Regions from separate parts of the Cedecea sp. genome, predicted to be linked through region 1. Evidence: predicted binding sites of a transcription regulator. Region 1 holds the regulator's gene; the other holds the start of a gene.
The links. Region 1 encodes PhoB, which activates phosphate uptake and scavenging genes when phosphate is short. Its sites were predicted from a motif close to CTGTCATAAAACTGNCNNAT; they were not measured.
Positions count from the first base shown of each region.

Region 2: pstS (phosphate ABC transporter substrate-binding protein PstS) is a predicted target of PhoB. The motif match lies at 1,674-1,693, and genes of this name have one in related genera.

Region 1 covers NZ_DASYBS010000050.1:3,967-7,381, forward strand. The annotation lists gene sbcD (exonuclease subunit SbcD) at 1-733, opposite strand, end outside; gene VGM55_RS07685 (hypothetical protein) at 759-929, shown strand; gene phoB (phosphate response regulator transcription factor PhoB) at 933-1,622, shown strand; gene phoR (phosphate regulon sensor histidine kinase PhoR) at 1,645-2,952, shown strand; gene VGM55_RS07700 (hypothetical protein) at 2,949-3,104, opposite strand; gene brnQ (branched-chain amino acid transporter carrier protein BrnQ) at 3,377-3,415, shown strand, end outside.
Region 2 covers NZ_DASYBS010000138.1:5,571-8,985, reverse strand. The annotation lists gene pstC (phosphate ABC transporter permease PstC) at 1-513, opposite strand, end outside; gene pstS (phosphate ABC transporter substrate-binding protein PstS) at 578-1,618, opposite strand; gene glmS (glutamine--fructose-6-phosphate transaminase (isomerizing)) at 1,858-3,415, opposite strand, start outside.

The DNA.
Region 1 (3,415 bases):
GCGAGCCGCTGTAGCGAATATGCTCGCTACCGCCGATTTTCTGTGCGCGATGAATATGCCCGAGCGCGATGTAGTCGGCGGGCGGGAAGTGCTGCGCCGGGAAAGCGTCCAGCGTGCCGATATAAATGTCGCGAACCGCGTCGGATTTCGTTACGCCAACGGTGGTCAGGTGCCCGGTGGCGACAATCGGCAGCGGTCTGTCACCTCGCAGGGCAACGGCAGCCTCATAGCAGTGCTGATAATGTTCGCTGATGGCTTCCATTAAGGAGCGCTGTTTTTCATGGCCGGACAGCCCGGCCTGGCTGCTTTGAATGTCGCGTGGGCGAAGGAACGGAATAGGGCACAGGATAGCGCCAGGCGTGCCGTCTTTTTGATTAAGGACCAGCGCCTGCTCGTCTTTTTGGTGGCGGGCGCTGGCAATCACCCGGGTATTCAGGCAGGCCAGCAGCTCGCGGGATTCGTTAAGTGTGGCAACGGAATCGTGGTTACCCGCCAGCACCACAAGCTGGCAGCCGGTGGCCTGCAGCTGTACCACAAAGCGGTTATACATTTCGCGGGCGTAGCTCGGCGGCGAGCCGGTATCAAAGATGTCCCCCGCGACAATAATCGCGTCCACCTGATGCTCAAGCGCGGCGTTTAGCAGCCAGTCGAGAAAGGCCTGGTGTTCAGACGCCCGGCTTTTGGTATAGAAGTTTTGGCCGAGGTGCCAGTCTGATGTGTGGAGAATGCGCATAACCTGTCCCATGGCAAAGAGGCGAATGACCGATTATAAGCTATTGAGTCAGAAGCGTAACCGTCAGCAAAAATCTGTGGCTGTCATAATTCAAAAAGGTGAAATATCTGGCCGTAATCTTTTTCATAAATCTGTCACAAATCTGACGCATACTGGCGCACAATTAATAAGAGATGGTCTCTTTTCAACAGGGTAAATCATGGCGAGACGCATTTTAGTCGTAGAAGATGAAGCTCCGATTCGTGAAATGGTGAGCTTTGTGCTCGAGCAAAATGGCTTCCAGTCGGTAGAGGCGGAAGATTATGACAGCGCGGTTAACCTGCTGATTGAACCTTTCCCCGATCTGATCCTGCTGGACTGGATGCTGCCAGGCGGCTCCGGGATCCAGTTCATCAAGCACCTTAAGCGCGAAGCATTGACCCGCGAGATCCCGGTGATGATGTTAACCGCGCGTGGCGAAGAAGAAGATCGCGTCCGCGGTCTTGAGGTCGGTGCCGATGACTACATCACCAAGCCGTTTTCGCCAAAGGAGCTGGTTGCGCGTATTAAAGCGGTAATGCGCCGTATTTCACCGATGGCGGTGGAAGAGGTGATAGAGATGCAGGGCCTCAGCCTTGACCCGTCCTCACACCGCGTGATGACCGGTGAAGAGCCGCTCGACATGGGGCCAACCGAATTTAAGCTGTTACACTTCTTTATGACTCACCCGGAGCGCGTTTACAGCCGTGAACAGCTACTTAATAACGTGTGGGGGACTAACGTTTACGTTGAGGACCGTACCGTAGACGTGCATATTCGCCGCCTGCGCAAAGCTTTGGAAACAAGTGGTCATGACAAAATGGTGCAAACAGTTCGCGGCACGGGTTATCGTTTTTCAACCCGTTTTTAAGATGCTTACAGGAGCGTGACGCGTGCTGGAACGGCTGTCATGGAAAAGGCTGGTACTGGAGCTCATGCTCTGTTGTTTACCGGCGGCTATTCTCGGATTGATTTTTGGCCATCTGCCGTGGTTTCTACTGGCGGCAGTGACTTCCCTGTTGAGCTGGCATTTCTGGAACTTGCTCCGTCTCTCCTGGTGGCTATGGGTTGATCGCAGCATGACGCCTCCTCCGGGGAGCGGGAGCTGGGAACCGCTGCTTTACGGGCTGCACCAGATGCAGTTGCGCAATAAAAAACGCCGTAAAGAGTTAGGTAATCTGATCAAACGTTTTCGCAGTGGAGCGGAATCCCTGCCCGACGCGGTGGTGTTGACCACCGAAGAAGGCACCATTTTTTGGTGTAACGGCCTGGCTCAGCAGCTGCTTGGCCTGCGCTGGCCGGATGATAATGGCCAAAATATCCTCAACCTCCTGCGCTACCCTGAATTCACGCAATACGTCGCAAAGCAGCAGTTTACTCGCCCGCTTACGCTGGTATTGAACAGCGGGCGCCACCTTGAATTTCGCGTTATGCCTTATGCCGACGGGCAGTGGCTGATGGTCGCGCGGGATGTTACCCAGATGCACCAGCTTGAAGGGGCCAGACGAAACTTCTTTGCCAACGTCAGTCATGAATTGCGTACCCCGCTAACCGTATTGCAGGGGTATCTGGAAATGATGCAGGATCAGGCGCTGGAAGGGCCGCTCAAGGATAAGGCGTTGCATACCATGCGTGAACAAACGTCACGTATGGAAGGGCTGGTCAAACAGTTGCTAACCTTGTCGAGAATTGAAGCGGCACCGGCGATTTCAATGAACGAGAAAATCGACGTCCCGCTTATGCTGCGGGTCGTTGAGCGCGAAGCGCAGACGCTAAGCCAGCAAAAGCATACGCTCACTTTTAACGTTGAGTCAGGGCTACAGGTTTACGGTAATGAAGAGCAACTGCGCAGCGCCATTTCCAACCTGGTCTACAACGCTGTAAACCATACGCCTGCAGGAACGCATATCACCGTTACCTGGAGGCGTTTGCCTCACGGCGCGGCGTTTAGCGTTAAAGATACCGGGACCGGGATTTCTGCCGAGCATATTCCGCGCCTGACCGAGCGTTTCTACCGGGTGGACAAAGCCCGCTCGCGCCAAACGGGAGGAAGCGGGCTTGGGCTGGCAATTGTGAAACATGCTCTCAGCCATCATGATGCGCGACTGGACATTGAAAGCCAGCCGGGGCAGGGGGCAACGTTCTCATTTATCCTCCCTGAGCGATTAATTGCCCATGATGCTGCGGTGGCGGCACATTAATTTGCCCCTGCCGTCAATTTCACTTTCCACAGGCCAGTTTTCTGGCCTTTTTTGTTTGTATTTCCACCACTCGTTAAGTGCTGAATATCGAATTGATGCTTTTTTGTCCGAATGATAAGCCATAACAAAAGCGCATAATCAACTTTATTCACTGGTTATCCGTATTTTAAAAGGATATCTTTCTGGTTTCCCGATCCCTTCTTGCCTTCAAACGCTATAAGCGTTTTAATTGCCCCCTGTTATTACCAGACCGACTGAAATTGCGTGGTAATTCGACTAACTATTCTTCGCCACCGATCTGGAGAAGCATATTCCGCTGTCGTTACCGGTAATAACCGCGTTTTTACCGAATGTTGATTGGAACAACTGACGGTGAAAAATTTGAATTTTTTCAACACCACACATCCACAGGCTGCATTATTTTATGACCTATCATTTAAAATCTCGTGACATCATCGCATTG
Region 2 (3,415 bases), on a different contig from region 1:
AAGAATACCGATACCAAACGCAGGGCCAGAGAACAGCGCGCCAACGATAGGTACGGCAGACAGCACGTCGCCTACCGGCTGCTGGAAGTAAGTCGCGAACAGCGGCGCAAAGATAAACAGGCCCCACATGCCGTACACGATACTTGGAATGGCCGCCAGCAGCTCAATGGCGATACCCAGCGGGCGCTTCAGCCAGCCAGGCGCAAGTTCTGTCAGGAACAGGGCGATACCAAAGCTCACCGGCACCGCAATCAGCAGCGCGATAAACGAGGTCACGAGGGTTCCGTAAATCGGCACCAGCGCGCCGAAGACTTCATTAGGGGCATCCCACTCTTTGGACCAGAGGAAGGAGAAGCCAAACTTCTCAATGCTCGGCAGCGAGGAGATAAACAGCGAGATGATAATCCCACCCAGCAGAAATAGCACAATCAGCGCAGCCAGTCTTACCAGCGCACTGAAAATTACATCGCCTTGTTTACCGGGGGCTTTAAACGTCGGCTTAGTCACAGCCATAGCGTACTCTTCGTGGTTGCTGAATAAACCGGGGTAACATACCTGTTACCCCAGATTTTTGCACTTAGTACAGCGCCTTACCGGAGCTGTCTTTTACATTGGTCTTCCATGCCGCGCGAACTTGCTCAACCACAGAGGCCGGCAGCGTTGCGTAATCCAGGGCGTTAGCTTCTTTCGCGCCAGATTTGTATGCCCAGTCAAAGAACTTCAGCACTTCTGCGCCCTGCTCAGGGTTTTTCTGCTCTTTGTGGACCAGGATGAAGGTGGTGGAAGTGATTGGCCACGCTTCGTCACCTTTCTGGTTAGTCAGATCCTGTGCGAAGGATTTGCTCCAGTCGGCGCCTTTAGCCGCGTTAGCAAAGTTTGCTTCGGTCGGGCTAACCGGCTTGCCGTCAGCGGACAGCAGCTTGGTGTAGGTCAGGTTGTTTTGCTTAGCGTAAGCGTATTCAACGTAACCGATGGAGCCTGGCAAACGCTGTACGAAGGCCGCGATGCCGTCGTTACCTTTACCGCCCAGACCGGTTGGCCAGTTAACGGTAGAGCCTGCGCCGATTTTGGTTTTCCACTCTTCGTTCACTTTAGCCAGATAGCTGGTGAACACGAAGGAAGTACCAGAGCCGTCAGCACGACGAACAACCGCGATGTTCTGATCCGGCAGTTTGTGGCCTGGGTTCAGCTTAGCAATCGCCGGGTCATTCCATTTTTTGATGGTGCCCAGGTAGATGTCGCCCAGGGTTTTGCCGTCCAGCACCAGCTCGCCAGACTTGAAGCCCGGCAGGTTAACCGCCAGCACCACGCCACCGATCACGGTAGGGAACTGGAACAGGCCTTCTTGCTGTAATTTGTCATCCGCCAGAGGGGCGTCAGAAGCGCCGAAGTCAACGGTGTTAGCAATGATTTGCTTCACGCCGCCGGAGGAACCGATACCCTGGTAGTTCACCTTGTTACCCGTTTCTTTCTGGTAGGTATCTGCCCACTTGGCATACACCGGCGCAGGGAAAGTTGCACCAGCGCCAGTCAGGCTTGCAGCTGCAAACGCAGTAGAAGCGCTCAGAGATAAGGTCGCGGCGACAACAGTTGCGACAGTGGTACGCATAACGTTCATAATGTCTCCTGCCAGATGTTCGTAAATTGTTGTTTAATTAAATACAGGGTAGAAAATAGGACAGTTTGGTGACAGTTAAATGTACGAATTATGACGGTTTTATGACAATGCAGGCCGACAATAACACCTAAGCCAAACCCACTCACTATCCAAATAAAAATCAAATAGTTACATTCAACAGACGGGCAATAAAAAAGCTGCCCGTAGGCAGCTTATTCTTCAACATTTATGACAACAGCTTATTCCACCGTTACCGATTTCGCCAGGTTACGCGGCTGGTCCACGTCGGTGCCTTTGATCAGCGCCACGTGATAAGAGAGCAGCTGCAGCGGCACGGTGTAGAAGATTGGGGCAATCACCTCTTCCACATGCGGCATCTCGATGATGTGCATGTTGTCGCTGCTGGTAAAGCCAGCGTCACGGTCGGCAAAGACATACAGCTGGCCGCCGCGGGCACGAACTTCTTCGATGTTAGATTTCAGTTTTTCCAACAGCTCGTTGTTCGGTGCCACAACGATGACCGGCATGTCCGCGTCGATCAGCGCCAGCGGGCCGTGCTTCAGCTCGCCGGCCGCATAGGCTTCAGCGTGAATATAGGAGATCTCTTTGAGCTTCAGCGCGCCTTCCATCGCGATCGGATACTGATCGCCACGGCCAAGGAACAGCGCATGGTGCTTATCGGAGAAATCTTCCGCCAGCGCTTCGATACGCTTATCTTGAGACAACATCTGCTCGATACGGCTTGGCAGCGCCTGCAGGCCGTGCACGATATCGTGCTCGATCTGTGCGTCAGCGCCTTTCAGGCGGCTCAGCTTCGCCACCAGCATCAGCAGCACGGTGAGCTGGGTGGTGAACGCTTTGGTTGAAGCCACGCCGATTTCCGTGCCGGCATTGGTCATCAGCGCCAGGTCGGATTCGCGCACCAGAGAAGAGCCAGCCACGTTGCAAATCGCCAGTGAACCAAGATAGCCCAGCTCTTTGGAGAGGCGCAGCGCCGCCAGGGTGTCCGCCGTTTCGCCAGACTGGGAAAGGGTGATCATCAGGCTGTTGCGGCGCACGGCAGATTTGCGGTAGCGGAATTCAGAGGCGATTTCGACATCACAAGGCACGCCGGCCAGCGCTTCAAACCAGTAGCGGGAAACCATTCCGGAGTTATAAGAGGTGCCGCAGGCTACGATTTGAATATGCTCGACCTGAGAGAGCATTTCATTGGCTTTTGGCCCCAGCTCCGTCAGATCAACCTCGCCGTGGCTGATACGCCCGGCAAGGGTGTTTTTGATGGCGTTCGGCTGCTCGTAGATCTCTTTCTGCATGTAGTGACGATAAATACCTTTATCGCCCGCGTCATACTGCAGATTAGATTCGATGTCCGGGCGCTTAACCTGCTCGCCTTTGGTATCAAAAACAGTGACCGCGCGGCGAGTCACTTCGGCGATATCGCCCTCTTCAAGGAAGATGAAGCGACGGGTTACCGGCAGCAGCGCCAGCTGATCGGAGGCGATAAAGTTTTCACCCATGCCCAGGCCGATAACCATCGGGCTACCGGAACGTGCGGCCAGCAGAACATCCGGGTTACGGGTATCCATAATAACGGTACCGTAAGCGCCGCGGAGCTGAGGAATAGCACGAAGAACCGCCTCACGCAGCGTACCGCCCTGCTCCAGCTCCCAGTGAACCAGGTGAGCGATAACTTCAGTATCCGTCTGAGAGACAAACGTGTAGCCGCGCGCCTGCAGCGCTTCGCGCAGCGGCTCGTGGTTTTCGATGATACCGTTGTGTACCACGACGATGTGGTCG